DNA from 2 places in the Cellulomonas gilvus ATCC 13127 genome. Region 2 is predicted to be linked to the other one. Evidence: predicted binding sites of a transcription regulator. Region 2 holds the regulator's gene; the other holds the start of a gene.
What was found. The regulator HrcA, encoded in region 2, represses chaperone genes, less so after heat shock. The targets are predictions, from matches to a motif close to TTNGCACTCGNNNNNNNCGAGTGCNAA.
Positions count from the first base shown of each region.

Region 1: the regulator HrcA is predicted to act here: its motif matches at 1,802-1,828, upstream of groL (chaperonin GroEL).

Region 1 covers NC_015671.1:466,605-474,063, forward strand. Annotated here, with positions in the region: gene CELGI_RS02145 (LytR C-terminal domain-containing protein) at 1-333, shown strand, start outside; gene CELGI_RS02150 (glycoside hydrolase family 15) at 361-1,776, opposite strand; gene groL (chaperonin GroEL) at 1,981-3,606, shown strand; gene CELGI_RS02160 (SIMPL domain-containing protein) at 3,730-4,401, shown strand; gene CELGI_RS02165 (pyridoxal phosphate-dependent aminotransferase) at 4,420-5,643, opposite strand; gene CELGI_RS02170 (DUF4031 domain-containing protein) at 5,653-5,919, opposite strand; gene CELGI_RS02175 (HD domain-containing protein) at 5,916-6,668, opposite strand; gene CELGI_RS02180 (sensor histidine kinase) at 6,770-7,459, opposite strand, start outside.
Region 2 covers NC_015671.1:1,357,062-1,364,520, forward strand. Annotated here, with positions in the region: gene lepA (translation elongation factor 4) at 1-3, shown strand, start outside; gene hemW (radical SAM family heme chaperone HemW) at 26-1,264, shown strand; gene CELGI_RS06240 (DUF4870 domain-containing protein) at 1,314-1,721, opposite strand; gene CELGI_RS06245 (hypothetical protein) at 1,879-2,661, shown strand; gene CELGI_RS06250 (DUF3097 domain-containing protein) at 2,718-3,569, opposite strand; gene hrcA (heat-inducible transcriptional repressor HrcA) at 3,754-4,776, shown strand; gene dnaJ (molecular chaperone DnaJ) at 4,847-5,974, shown strand; gene CELGI_RS06265 (16S rRNA (uracil(1498)-N(3))-methyltransferase) at 5,971-6,729, shown strand; gene ppdK (pyruvate, phosphate dikinase) at 6,807-7,459, opposite strand, start outside.

The DNA.
Region 1 (7,459 bases), 890 kb from region 2:
GAGTCCGACGAGGCGTCGGCGGAGCCCACCGAGACCGAGGACGCGCCCGAGGCGAACCTGAGCGCTCCCGTCGTCGTCTACAACGCCGCCGGCATCCAGGGGCTGGCGGCCACCGCGGCCGGGAAGGTCGAGGCCGCGGGCTTCACCAACGTCACGGCCGACAACTTCGGCGGGACCGCGCCGGCGACCTCGACCGTGTTCTACGCGACCGATGCGGACAAGGCGACCGCGGACCTGGTCGCGTCGTCGCTCGGGCTCACGACCGTGGTGCTCGACGCCGCGCAGGCGGCCGACGGCATCAGCGTCGTGCTCACGCAGGCGCTCCCGTCCTGACCTGACGCGCGCGCCGCGGGGCGGGCGTCAACGGTCGAGCGCGTCGAGCGCCAGAAGCACGTTGGCGGCGCTCCACGCGAGCGGCGCCACGGCCGCCGGCCGCCCGTCGGCCAGGATCTTCTCGGGGATCGACCCCGAGCCGGTGCGGTGCGCGTCGATCGCGTCCAGCCAGGCCCGGGCCGCCTCGTCGTCGCCGTTCTCGGCCGCGACCCACGCGAACAGCGACGTCTGCGGCGTCCACGTGATGCCGTCGTCACGCCACTGGCCCGCGGGCGCCAGGCCCACCGGGCGCCGCATCTGCGCGGCGGCCGTGACGCGCGCCTCGGGCGCCCCGGGGGCGGGCTGGGCCCAGAACGGTGCGCCGACGAACGCCGCGGCCGCGTCCAGCCCGGCGCCGCCGGGCTGGTCCGCCGCGTACCGCGCGTAGTCCGGCCCGAACCGGGCGACGGTCACGCGGCGCAGGTCGGCCGCCGCGGCGGCGGCCGTGGTCGCGCGCGTCACGTCCCCTGCCGCCGTCAGCACCACCCCCGCCTGCTCGAGGCCCCCGACCAGCGGCGCGACCGTGCCCAGCGTGAGCGCGTGCTCGTCCTTCTCCCAGTAGTCGGGCGACGCCGGCGGCAGGCCGTCCGGGCCGAGCTGCGCGAGCGTGGCCTCCACCGCGCGCGCCACCAGCGGGGTCAGGCGCAGTGCGACCGACGTGCGCACCGGACCCGCCGGCACCTGCGCGAGCACCTGGCCCGCGGCCCACATCGCCCAGCCCTGGCCGTCGGTCTGCGCGCGGCGGTCGTCCGGCGGGCCCGAGCCGTCGGGCAGGTAGCGCGCCTCGAATCCGCCGTCGGCGTCCTGCACGCGGCCCAGGAAGTCCAGGATCTCGAGCGCGTCGGTCAGGTGGCCCGTGCGGGCGAGCGCCACGGCACCGAACGCGGCGTCCCGTGGCCACACGTAGCGCCACCGCGGCGACCACCCGGCGACCAGCGCGCCGTCGGGCAGCAGCAGCGTGCGCAGGTCGAGCAGCGCCGTGCGCGCCATGTCCTCGTGCGGGCCACCCGCACCGGGGACCGTGCCGACCGCGAGCCACGCGCGCTGCTCGTCGGCCAGGGTGCGTGCGGCGGTCAGCCCGGGCGCCGCCTGCCCGCCGTCGAGCACCGCGCTCAGGTGCGCGACGCGCGGGTCGAGCACCCGCGTGCCCTCGAGGTACGCGCCGGCCGTGCCCGCCGGGACCTGCGCGACCGAGCCGTCGGGGGCCAGGCCCACGCCGTCCTGGTACAGCTCGACCACCGCGAACGACGAGCGGGGCGCCTCCTGCGCGACGGCCGGCGCCTCGAGCGCGGCGGGCGGCAGCGCGACCGCCAGCACCGCCCAGGCGGTGCCGCCGCCGACCAGCAGCGCGCGCAGTCGCACCCGGCGCACGCGGCGGGTGGTGCGGGCGTCGTCACCAGGCACGAGCGGCACCCTACCGCGCACGCGCCTTGCACTCCGGGGGGTCGAGTGCTAACCATTGGACTTAGCACTCTCCGGTGGAGAGTGACAGAACCACCCGGCCGTCAGGTGAGACGGCGGGCTCGCGGGAACCTGACCGCGCGGCTCGTCGTCGTCCGTCGCGGGCACCCCCGGCCGACCCGAACCGAACGAAGGATCGCTCGCCACATGGCCAAGATCATTGCCTTCAACGAGGAGGCCCGTCGCGGCATCGAGCGGGGTCTGAACGTCCTCGCCGACACCGTCAAGGTCACGCTCGGCCCCAAGGGCCGCAACGTCGTGCTCGACAAGAAGTGGGGCGCGCCGACGATCACCAACGACGGCGTCTCCATCGCCAAGGAGATCGACCTCGAGGACCCGTTCGAGAAGATCGGCGCGGAGCTCGTCAAGGAGGTCGCCAAGAAGACCGACGACGTCGCCGGTGACGGCACCACGACGGCCACGGTCCTCGCCCAGGCGCTCGTGCGCGAGGGCCTGCGCAACGTCGCAGCCGGCGCCAACCCGATCGCGCTCAAGCGCGGCATCGAGAAGGCCGTCGACGCCGTGACGGAGCAGCTCCTGGCCCAGGCCAAGGAGGTCGAGACCAAGGAGGAGATCGCCGCCACGGCCGCCATCTCCGCCGGTGACACCGCGATCGGCGAGCTCATCGCCGAGGCCCTCGACAAGGTGGGCAAGGAAGGCGTCATCACCGTCGAGGAGTCCAACGCGCTCGGCCTCGAGCTCGAGCTCACCGAGGGCATGCGCTTCGACAAGGGCTTCCTGTCGGCGTACTTCGTGACCGACCCGGAGCGCCAGGAGGCGGTCCTCGAGGACGCGTACGTCCTGCTCGTCGAGTCGAAGATCTCGAACGTCAAGGACCTGCTGCCGCTGCTGGAGAAGGTCATCCAGGCCGGCAAGCCGCTGTTCATCATCGCCGAGGACGTCGAGGGCGAGGCCCTGGCCACGCTCGTCGTCAACAAGATCCGTGGCCTGTTCAAGTCGGTCGCCGTCAAGGCCCCCGGCTTCGGCGACCGCCGCAAGGCGATGCTGCAGGACATGGCCATCCTCACGGGTGGTCAGGTCGTCTCGGAGACCGTCGGCCTCAAGCTCGACACCGTGGGCCTCGAGGTCCTCGGCACGGCGCGCAAGATCGTCGTGACCAAGGACGAGACCACGATCGTCGAGGGCACGGGCGACGCCGCGCAGATCGCCGGCCGCGTGGCCCAGATCCGCGCCGAGATCGACAACTCCGACTCGGACTACGACCGCGAGAAGCTCCAGGAGCGCCTCGCCAAGCTCGCGGGCGGCGTGGCCGTCATCAAGGCGGGTGCGGCGACCGAGGTCGAGCTCAAGGAGCGCAAGCACCGCATCGAGGACGCCGTGCGCAACGCCAAGGCGGCCGTCGAGGAGGGCATCGTCGCCGGTGGTGGCGTCGCGCTCATCCAGGCCGGCAAGACGGCGTTCGAGAACCTCTCGCTCGAGGGCGACGAGGCGACCGGTGCGCAGATCGTGAAGCTCGCGATCGAGGCCCCGCTCAAGCAGATCGCGATCAACGCCGGTCTCGAGGGCGGCGTCGTGGCTGAGAAGGTGCGCAACCTCCCCACCGGCCACGGCCTCAACGCCGCGACCAACACGTACGAGGACCTGCTGGCCGCGGGCGTCAACGACCCGGTCAAGGTCACGCGCTCGGCGCTGCAGAACGCGTCGTCGATCGCGGCGCTGTTCCTCACCACCGAGGCCGTCGTGGCCGACAAGCCGGAGAAGGCCCCCGCGGCCCCCGCCGGCGGTGGCGAGGACTTCGGCGGCGGCTTCTGAGTCACCCCGCTCCACCCGCCGGGCGCTGACGCACCCGGCAGCACGACCCAGGACGGGCCGGTCACCTTCGGGCGACCGGCCCGTTCGTCGTGCGCGGCGCGTCAGTACAGCTAGCCTCGGCGTGTGCAGGAGACCGTCGTCACCGTCGAAGGCCGATTCACGCACCACCACCCCGCGGAGCGCGGCACCGTCACGCTCGCGGTCGGGTTCGAGGGACCCGGCCGGGACGACGTGGTGCGCCGCACGACGCAGGCCCACGCGCGCCTGGTCGAGCAGGTCCGTGCGCTGCACGACCCGTCCGCCGGGCCCGTCACGTGGTGGTCCTCGCAGCGGCTGAGCGTGTGGGGGCAGCGGCCGTGGAACAACCAGGGCAAGCAGCTGGCGATGGTGCACCACGCGAGCGTGCAGCTCGAGGTCAAGTTCTCCGACCTCGCACGGCTGGCCGACTGGGTGGAGCAGGTCGCCGCGCTCGACGGCGTCACCGTGCACGGCGTGCGGTGGGCGCTGACCGATCTGACGCGCCGCCGCCTCGTCGTGGACGCGCGCGAGCGTGCGGTGGCCGACGCCGTGGCGCGCGCCCGCGTCTACGCCGGTGCGCTCGGGCTGAGCGACGTGCGCGCGGTCGCGCTCGCCGAGCCGGGCATGCTGGGCGACCAGAGCCGGCCCGTGCCCGCCGAGGCGGGCATCGCGATGACGCGCGGCGCGGCCAAGGAGGCCGACGGCGGCGGGCTCGAGCTCAAGCCCGAGGACATCACGGTCGAGTCGACCGTCCACGCCCGGTTCGCCGCGTCCTGACGCCGACGGCCCGTCAGGTCACTGGCGGTACGACGCGAGGAAGTTGCCGAGCCGCTCGACCGCCTCGGCCAGGACGCGAGCCTCGGGCAGCGTGACGATGCGCAGGTGGTCCGGGTCGGGCCAGTTGAACCCCGTGCCCTGCACCAGCAGGATGTGCTCGCTCACCAGCAGGTCGTAGACCAGGCGCGCGTCGTCGTGGATCTGGTGCACCTCGGGGTCCAGGCGCGGGAACAGGTACAGCGCTCCGGACGGGCGCACGCACGTGACACCGGGGATCGAGGTCAGGCCGCGCCACGCGATGTCGCGCTGCTCGTGCAGGCGGCCGCCGGGTGCCACGAGCGCCTCGATGGACTGCACGCCGCCCAGCGCGGCCTGCAGCGCGTGCTGCGCGGGCACGTTCGCGCACAGGCGCGTGGACGCGAGCAGCTGGATGCCCTCGAGGAAGCCCTTGGCGTGCTCGCGGGGGCCCGTGACGACCATCCACCCGGACCGGTACCCCGCGACGCGGTACGTCTTGGACAGCCCGTTGAACGTCAGGCACAGCAGGTCGGGCGCGATCGACGCGAGCGGGACGTGCACCGCGTCGTCGAACAGGATGCGGTCGTAGATCTCGTCGGCCAGCAGCAGCAGCGAGTGCCGGCGGGCGATGTCCGCGAGCGCCGCCAGGGTCTCGCGCGAGTAGACCGCCCCGGTCGGGTTGTTGGGGTTGATCACGACGAGCGCCTTGGTGCGCGCGGTGATCAGCGACTCGAGGTGCTCGAGGTCGGGCTGCCACCCGGTGGACTCGTCGCACCGGTAGTGGACCGGCTTGCCGTCGGAGAGCGAGGTCATCGCGGTCCACAGCGGGTAGTCCGGTGCGGGGATGAGCACCTCGTCGCCCTCGTCGAGCAGCGCCTGCATGACCATGGTGATGAGCTCGGAGACGCCGTTGCCCAGGAACACGTCCTCGACGTCGAACTGCGGGAAGCCGGGCTCGGTCTCGTACCGCGTGACCACCGCGCGCCGCGCGGACAGGATGCCCTGCGACTCGCTGTACCCGTGCGCGGTCGGGATCGCGGCGATGACGTCCCGGACGATCTGGTGCGGCGCCTCGAACCCGAACGCGGCCGGGTTGCCCGTGTTGAGCTTGAGCACCGCGTGGCCCTCGGCCTCGAGGCGCGCGGCCTCCGTGAGGGTCGCGCCCCGGATCTCGTACAGGACGTCCCTGAGCTTCGCGGACTGGTCGAGCGCGCGCAGGTGCATGAGCGCAGCCTAGGCGCGTCGTTCCCGCGCGGGGACGCGCAGCCCGCTCGCACGCAGGCGGCGGATCAGCTCGCGTGAGTCCACCGGCACGGCGCCGGCCGCGACGAGCTCGTCGTGCATGCGGTCGGGCACGTCGTAGTGGTCCAGGTCGAACGCGCGCTCCGGGATGCCGGTGCGCGCAGCGAACGCGTGCAGCTCGGCCAGCGAGGAGTCGCTGACCAGGTGCGACCACATCCGCCCGTGGCGCGGCCACAGCGGAGGGTCGAGCAGGATCACGGCTGCGCCGGACCCGCCGCGGGCTGGTCCGAGGCCGCCTGCGCGGCCGCGCGTGCGGAGTCGAGGCACGCGAGCTCCTTCTCGAGGCGCTGCAGCTCGGCCGAGACGTTCTGCCGTGCGGGCTCCTCCCACGCCGCACCCAGCGGGGAGGAGAACAGCGACTTGCGTGCGAGGAGCTTGTGCAGGATCCGGACGCGCGCACGCACGTAGTCCTCGGTGGGCAGGTGCGCGTACTCCGCCCGCACGTCCTTGAGGTACGCCTTGTACCGCTGCGGCTCGGTGGCCAGGACGGCCAGGTCCGCGTCGCACAGCACCGCGCAGTCCGGGTCCGCCGAGTCCGGGCTGTGCCGCACCAGCGCGTTGACCAGCTCGTGCACCCGCTGGGCGTTCTCCTGCGGGACGCCGAGCGCGAGCAGCTCGTCGAACGCGACGCGTGCGCTCGCGGCCTCGTCCTCGCCGCCCTTGTTGGCGTACGCCTTCCGGTCCGCGGAGTCGAAGATCGCCCCGTGGTACCAGGCGGCCAGGCGCACCAGGTGCGGCTCGTGGCTCTCCTCGTCGAGCTCGTCGACCCGGACCAGCACGTCCACCAGGTGCTTGACGTTGTGGAACTCACGGCCCGGGGAGGACCAGCGCTCGAGCAGGCGGTCGCCCGCGGCGCGGATCTCCTCGGGTGAGGCCGTGGCCCCGGCTCCGACGACGTTGCGGACGAAGGCGGGCAGCAGCCACGCAGGCGCGTCATGGACGCCCATGGAGAAACCTCACGACGGCGACAGGGACGGGTCATCGTAGCCCTGCCCGCGCGGCCGTCACCCGTCGGTCCCGGGTCCGGCCGCCCGCACCCGGCGTGCCGCTACGACACGCCGGGCGACGGCGGCTTCGTCGGTGTGACCGGCACCTCCACGCGGACCGTGGTGCCACCGCCGGGCGTCTGCGCGAGCGCGACGTGCCCGTCGTGCGCGGTCACGATCGCGGCGACGATGGCCATGCCCAGGCCCGCGCCGCCCGAGTCGCGCCCGCGCGAGGCGTCCACGCGGTAGAACCGCTCGAACACGCGCGCGGCGTGCTCGGGGTCGATGCCGGGGCCGTGGTCGCGCACCTCCACCACCCCGACGGGCCGCGCGTCGCGCCCGCCGTGCAGGCCGACCGCGATCTCGACCGCTGTCCCCGGAGGGGTGTGCTGCACGACGTTCCCGACGAGGTTGGCGACGACCTGCCGCAGGCGGGCCTCGTCGCCGTCGACGACGACGGGTCCCGTCGGGCCGCCCGGCACGAGCGGCACGATGCGCGCGGTGCGCGTCGGGTCGAGCGCACGCAGGTCGCTGACCGCGTCCGCCGCGACCACGGTGAGGTCCACCGCGTCGTGCCGCAGCGGGCGGCGCTCGTCGAGCCGCGCGAGCGACAGCAGGTCCTCGACGAGGCTGCCCATGCGGGTCGCGGACGACTCGATGCGCCGCATCGTGTCGTCGACCTGGTCCTTGCTGGTGAGCGCGCCCATCCGGTACAGCTCGCCGTACCCGCGGATCGCGGCGAGCGGCGTGCG
Region 2 (7,459 bases):
TGACCGTGCAGCGCCGGTGCCGGGCATGAGCCCCGCCCTGCCCGACGGCGACGCCGCACCGAGCGACGGCGCGCTGCCGCCGTCGGTCGCCGCGGGCGCGCAGGACCGCGCGTTCGGCGTCTACCTGCACGTGCCGTTCTGCACGGTGCGGTGCGGGTACTGCGACTTCAACACGTACACGGCCGTCGAGCTCGGGGGCGGTGCGAGCCAGTCGTCGTACGCCGCGACCGCGGTGCGCGAGATCGCGCTGGGCGCACGGGTCCTGACCGGGGCGGGCCTGCCCGCGCGTCCGGTCTCGACGGTCTTCGTCGGGGGCGGCACCCCGACCGTGCTGCCGGCCGACGACCTCGTCGCGATGCTGCGCGCGGTCGACGACGCGTGGGGCCTGGCCGACGGCGCCGAGGTGACCACCGAGGCGAACCCGGACTCCGTGACGCCCGCCTCGCTCGCGGCGCTCGCGGCGGGTGGTTTCACCCGCGTGTCGTTCGGGATGCAGTCCGCGGTGCCGCACGTGCTGGCCACCCTCGAGCGCACGCACGACCCGGCGCGCATCCCCGACGTCGTGCGCTGGGCGCGCGACGCGGGCCTGGCGGTGTCGCTCGACCTCATCTACGGCACGCCGGGCGAGTCGCTCGCGGACTGGCGGACGTCGCTCGAGGCGGCGCTCGCGACGGGTGTGGACCACGTCTCGGCGTATGCGCTCGTGGTCGAGGAGGGCACGCGCATGGCCGCGCAGGTGCGCCGTGGCGAGCTCGTGCTCCCGGACGCCGACGACCAGGCGGCCAAGTACGAGCTCGCGGACGACCTGCTGACCGGTGCGGGTCTGGGCTGGTACGAGGTGTCGAACTGGGCGCGCACGCCCGCGCACGCGTGCCGGCACAACCTCGCGTACTGGCGCGGCGACGACTGGTGGGGCGTGGGCCCCGGCGCGCACTCGCACGTGGGCGGTGTGCGCTGGTGGAACGTCAAGCACCCGCGTGCGTACGACGCGCGGCTCGCGGCAGGCCTCAGCCCCGCGGCGGGCCGCGAGGTGGTGGACGCCGAGGGCGCCGCGCTCGAGCGGCTCATGCTGGGCGTGCGGCTCGCGCAGGGCATGCCGCTGGAGTCCCTGACGTCCGCCGAGCGGCGCCGCGTGGCAGGTCTGGTGGCCGACGAGCTCGTCGACGGGCGGGCACTGCTGGCCGAGCGGCGGCTGCTGCTGACCCGACGCGGTCGGCTGCTGGCCGACCTCGTGGTGCGTGAGCTCGCGGGCTTCGGCTCCTGAGACGCGCCGACGGCCGCCCGCGGTGCGGACGGCCGTCGGGTGCTGCGGACTACTTGATGAAGCGGATCGACGCCGGGTAGCGGTACCACTCGAACTTGCTGGCCGCGATGGCCGCCATGATCTGGAACACGATCTGTGCGATCGCGGCCGCGAAGATCACGACGATGCCGATCAGCACGAACGTCAGGATCCCGCCGACCACGTACGCGATGAGCAGCGTGATCTGGAAGTTGAGCGACTCCTTGGCCTGGTGCTCGAGGTACGCGCCGCGGCCCTTGAACACGAGCCAGATGATGAGCGGCGCGAGGAAGCCCGCGACGAACGGGAGCAGGTGCGCCAGGAGCGCCCAGGTCTTCTCCTCGTCGGGGCGCAGCGGGGGTGCGGCCGCGGCGTACGGCTGCGCGGGGGGCGGGGGCGCGCTCCAGCCCTTGTCGTCGGGCGGGGGAGTCGTGCTCATGGCTCTCTCCTCGTGTGCGTGCCGGCCGGGTGCCGGTCTCTGCACGCAGGCTACTGGGTCAGGCGTCCACAGGTCCTGCACGAGTTCTTGACACCGGCCGTCCGCTTCGGTTCGCTTTGCCCGGGTCGGAGATCCGTCCCATGACTGAAGGAGACCCATGAGCGACACCACGCCTCCCGGCGGTGCCACCCCGCCGCCCCCGCCCGGCTACGGTCCCGCCTCGTACGGCAGCGCACCGGGTCAGGGCGTCGACGTGGTCGAGGCCTTCAAGTGGGGCTGGAAGAAGTTCACCGAGAACGTCAGCCCGATCCTGCTGGCGATCCTCGGGTACGTGGTCGCGATCGCCGTCGTGGTCGTGATCTGGTACGTGATCCTGGCGGCGGTCTTCCTCAAGACGAGCGACGACATCGTCATCCACGACGACGGCACGGTGAGCATGGGCTCGGGGCCGAACTTCCTCGCGGTGCTGTTCGTCGGCGCGCTCACGACGCTCGTCGCTGTGCTGCTGGTCTCGATCATGCAGGCCGGCTTCGTGCAGGGTGCGCTGCGGCTCGCGCGCGGTGAGGCGCTCACGCCGGACGCGTTCTTCAAGTTCAAGAACCTGCCCGGCGTCGTGCTGACGTCGCTGCTGGTCGCGATCCTCACCGCGGTGGGGTGCGCGCTGTTCTACCTGCCCGGAATCGCCGCGGCACTGTTCCTGCAGTTCACGCTGTACTACGCGATCGACCGCGGGCTGGGACCGGTGGATGCCGTCAAGGCGTCGTTCGAGCTGGTCAAGAACAACCTCGCGACCGCGGGACTGACGTTCCTCGGCCTGATCGTGGCCAACGCGGTGGGCTCGCTCGCGTGCGGCATCGGTGCGCTCGTCGCGCTCCCGGTGGGCCTGCTCGCGCAGGCGTACGTCTACCGCCGCCTGACCCACGAGCCGGTCGCGGCCTGACCCACGCGCCGACGTCACGCAGGGCCCCGCACCGCTCGGTGCGGGGCCCTGCGTGCTCAGGCGGTGACGAAGTCGATCAGCTCCTCGACCCGGCCGAGCAGAGCCGGCTCGAGATCGGCGTAGGAGCGCACCGAGCCCAGGATCTTCTTCCAGGCGCGCGCGACGTCGGCCTGGTCGTCGGCGGGCCAGCCCAGCTCGCGCAGGATCCCGTGCTTCCACTCGGTGCCCCGCTCGATCGTGGGCCAGGCGGTCAGCCCCACGCGCTGCGGGCGTACCGCCTGCCAGACGTCGACGTAGGGGTGACCCAGCACCAGGACGGTGCCTGCGGGTGCCGTGCGCATCGCCTCCTGCGCGATCCGGGACTCCTTGGTGCCGGGCAGCAGGTGGTCCACCAGCACGCCCACGCGGCGGCCCGGCTCCGGCGCGAAGTCCCGCACGGCGTCGAGCAGGTGGTCGACGCCGTCGAGCAGCTCGACGACGACGCCCTCGAGACGCAGGTCGTCGCCCCAGACCTTCTCGACGAGCTCGGCGTCGTGCCGGCCCTCGACCCAGATGCGGCTGCCGCGGGCCACGCGCGCGGCCGCGCCGTGCACGGCACGCGAGCCCGACGCGGTGCGCTCGGGTGCGCGGGGCGCGGTCGTCGTGACGGGCGCGGTGAGCAGCACGGGCTCGCCGTCCACCCAGAACCCGGGACCCAGCGGGAACGTGCGCGTCCGGCCACGTCTGTCCTCGAGCACGACCACGTGCTGCCCGCCGGACTTCTCGACGCGCACGACGGCGCCCACCCACCCGGTGGTGACCTCCTCGACGACGAGACCGCGCTCGGCCGCCTGCGGGCGCGAGACCCGCGGCGCCCGGTGGTGCTCGGCCCGGCCCCCGCCCAGCACGTCCGACCCGTACCGATCCATCCGCCCGTCTCCGATCCGTCCGCCGTCTCCTGCGGTCCGCCACCCTAGGTGGCGGCAACCGACGCCTCGCGCGACACGCCTGCGGGGCCGGCCCGATGGCGACCGGCGAGCCTGCGCGCGGTCGTCGTACGATTGGCACTCGGCAGGGGTGAGTGCTACCCAGCGAGGCATGAGGAGGCAGCGGATGAGCGACGACCGTCGGCTCGACGTGCTCCGCGCGATCGTCGAGGACTACGTCCAGACGAGCGAGCCCGTGGGTTCGCGCGCGCTGGTCGAGCGGCACCACCTGGGCGTCTCGCCCGCGACGATCCGCAACGACATGGCGGCGCTCGAGGAGGGCGGCTACATCGCCCAGCCCCACACGTCCGCGGGCCGCGTGCCCACGGACAAGGGCTACCGCATGTTCGTCGACCGCCTGGCGACCGTGAAGCCGCTCTCGGCGCCCGAGAAGCGCGCGATCGGGCAGTTCCTCGAGGACGCGGTGGACCTGGACGACGTCGTGGCGCGCGCGGTGCGCCTGCTCGCGCAGCTGACGCACCAGGTCGCCGTGGTGCAGTACCCGTCGCTGCGCCGCTCGGCGCTGCGGCACATCGAGCTCGTCCCCGTGGGCGCGCGGCACCTGCTGGTGGTGCTCATCACGGACACCGGCCGCGTCGAGCAGCGGACGATCGAGGCGGACGCCGAGGTCGACGAGGAGGTCGTCACGCGGCTGCGCACCACGCTCAACGCGCACGTCGCGGGCCGCCGCCTGGCCGAGCTGCGCACGGTCGTCGAGGACCTCGCGGACACGCTCGCGGTGGACGACGGCCCGCTGCTGCGGCAGGTCGTGGCCGTCGTGGCCGAGACGCTCGCGCAGGAGAGCGAGGAGCGCGTCGTGCTCGCCGGCACGGCCAACCTGGCCCGTGGGGGCAACCAGGACTTCGCGCGCAGCATCGGCCCGGTGCTCGAGGCGCTCGAGGAGCAGGTGGTGCTGCTGCGCCTGCTGAGCGACATGGCCGAGGACGCCGCGACCGTCACGGTCCGCATCGGCCGCGAGACCCGGCACGACGGCCTGGTCGAGACGAGCTTCGTGACCAGCGGGTACGGCGACGAGGGCGGCGCGATCGCCCGCGTCGGCGCGATCGGCCCGCTCCGCATGGACTACCCGGGCACGATGGCGTCGGTGCGCGCCGTCGCCCGGTACCTCACCCGCATCCTTGCGGGCTGACCACCCGATCCCGCACCACGCGGGGGTCACGGCCGCGTGACCCCGACGAGCCCGCCAGGAAAGCGAGCGCATGACCGACTACTACGAGGTGCTGGGCGTCCCGCGTGACGCCACGACCGAGCAGATCAAGAAGGCGTACCGCAAGCTCGCGCGCGAGCACCACCCCGACGTCGCGGGCGCCGACCCGAAGGCCGAGGAGCGGTTCAAGGACGTCTCGCGTGCGTACGAGGTCCTCGGCAACCCGGACAAGCGGCGCCAGTACGACCTGGGCTCCGACCCGTCCTCGCCCGGCGGCGGCATGGGCGGCGGGTTCGGGTTCCAGGACATCTTCGAGACGTTCTTCGGCGCGGCCACGGGTGCGTCCGCGCAGCGCGGACCGATCCCGCGCGCGCGCCGCGGCCAGGACGCGCTGGTGCGCCTCGACCTGGACCTGGCGGACGTGACGTTCGGCACGCACCGCGAGATCCAGGTCGACACCGCGGTGGTGTGCCCCACCTGCACGGGCACGTGCTGCGCGCCGGGCACGTCCCCGCGCACGTGCGAGGTGTGCCACGGGCTCGGCATGGTCCAGCGCGTCGCGCGCTCGTTCCTGGGCCAGGTCATGACGAACCAGCCGTGCGCGGCGTGCCACGGGTTCGGCACCACGATCCCCGAGCCGTGCACCGAGTGCGCGGGCGAGGGCCGCGTGCGCTCGCGCCGCACGCTCGCGGTGGACGTGCCCGCGGGCGTCGACACCGGCACGCGCATCCGGCTCACGGGCCAGGGCGAGGTCGGCCCGGCCGGTGGCCCGGCGGGCGACGTGTACCTCGAGGTGCGCGAGCGCCGGCACGAGGTGTTCACACGCGACGGCGACGACCTGCGCGCGACGCTGTCGGTGCCCATGACCGCGGCCGCGCTCGGGACGGTGCTCACGCTCGAGACGCTCGACGGCCCGCAGGAGATCGACCTGCGCCCGGGCACGCAGCCCGAGCAGGTCGTCACGCTGCGCGGGCTCGGGGTCGGGCACCTGCACGTGGGCGGACGCGGCGACCTGCACGTGCACGTCGACGTCGAGGTGCCCACGGACCTGGACGACGAGCAGGCCGAGCTGCTGCGGCGCCTCGCGGCGCTGCGCGGCGAGGAGCGTCCCGACGCGCGGCTGGCCGCGCACCACCAGGGCGTGTTCGGCAAGCTGCGCGACAAGCTCGCGGGTCGATGACCGCGCCCGTGTTCGTCGTCGAGCCGGGGCGGCTCGACGACGTCGCGGCGGGGGACACGTTCCTGCTCGACGGCGCCGAGGGCCGGCACGCGGGTGTCGTGCAGCGCCGAGGTCCGGGTGAGCGCGTGGACGTGGTCGACGGCCGGGGCGTGCGCCTGGTCGGCGTGGTGGCCGACGTGCACGCGCAGGGTGTGCTGCTGCGCGCCGAGCACGTGCTGCGCGAACCGGAGCCCGAGGTCCGGCTGGTCCTAGTGCAGGCGCTCGCCAAGGGCGACCGCGACGAGCTCGCGATCGAGGCCGCGACCGAGGTGGGCGTGGACGGCGTGGTGCCGTGGCAGGCGGAGCGCTCGGTCGTGGTGTGGCGCGGCGAGCGTGCCGCCCGGTCGCGGCAGCGCTGGCTCGGCACGGTGCGCACGGCTGCCAAGCAGGCGCGCCGCGCGTGGGTCCCCGACGTCGAGACGGCGCTCGACTCGCGCGCGCTCGCGGCGCGGACCGCCGACGTGGTGGCCGGCGGGGGAGCGGTCCTCGTGCTGCACGAGGAGGCGACGACGCCGCTCGCCGACGCCCCGTTGCCCGCCGCGGGCGACGTGCTCGTCGTCGTCGGCCCGGAGGGTGGCATCGGCGACGACGAGCTCGCCCGTCTGACGCAGGCGGGCGCGCACCCGGTGCGGCTCGGCCCGCACGTGCTGCGCACGTCCACCGCGGGACCCGTGGCGCTCGCGCTCCTGGCGACCCGCCTGTCCCGCTGGTCCTGACACCGCACCCTGCGCCGGATGTGACCGCGGCGCCGGTCCGTGAGCACGACCTCCCGGACCGGCGCCGCTCGGGCACCTCAGCGGGTGTCCGCCAGCGAGCTCACCGCCGCGCGGCCGGCCTCGAGGCGGGCCACCGGCACGCGGAACGGGGAGCAGGAGACGTAGTCGAGCCCGGCCTGGTGGAAGAACCGGATCGACTCCGGGTCGCCGCCGTGCTCGCCGCACACGCCCAGGTGCAGGTCGGGCCGGGCTGCGCGGCCCTCCTCGACCGCGATCTTGACCAGGCGGCCCACACCGCGCACGTCGACGGTCTCGAACGGCGACACCGCGAGCACGCCGTTGGCGGTGTACTGCGCGAAGAACGCGCCCTCGACGTCGTCGCGTGAGAAGCCCCACGTGGTCTGCGTGAGGTCGTTCGTGCCGAACGAGAAGAACTGCGCCTCGCCGGCCAGGCGGTCCGCGGTGAGCGCCGCACGCGGCAGCTCGATCATGCAGCCCACCGGGAGGTCGAGCTGCTGCCCGGTCTCCTGGCTCACCTCGGCCATGATGCGCAGCGCCTCCTCGCGGACCAGGCGCAGCTCCTGCACCGAGCCGACCAGCGGCACCATGATCTCGGGCCGCGGCGACGCGCCCTGCGCGAGCAGGCGAGCGGTCGCCTCGCACACCGCCCGGATCTGCAACGCGAAGAGCCCGGGGATCACCAGGCCCAGCCGCACGCCGCGCAGGCCCA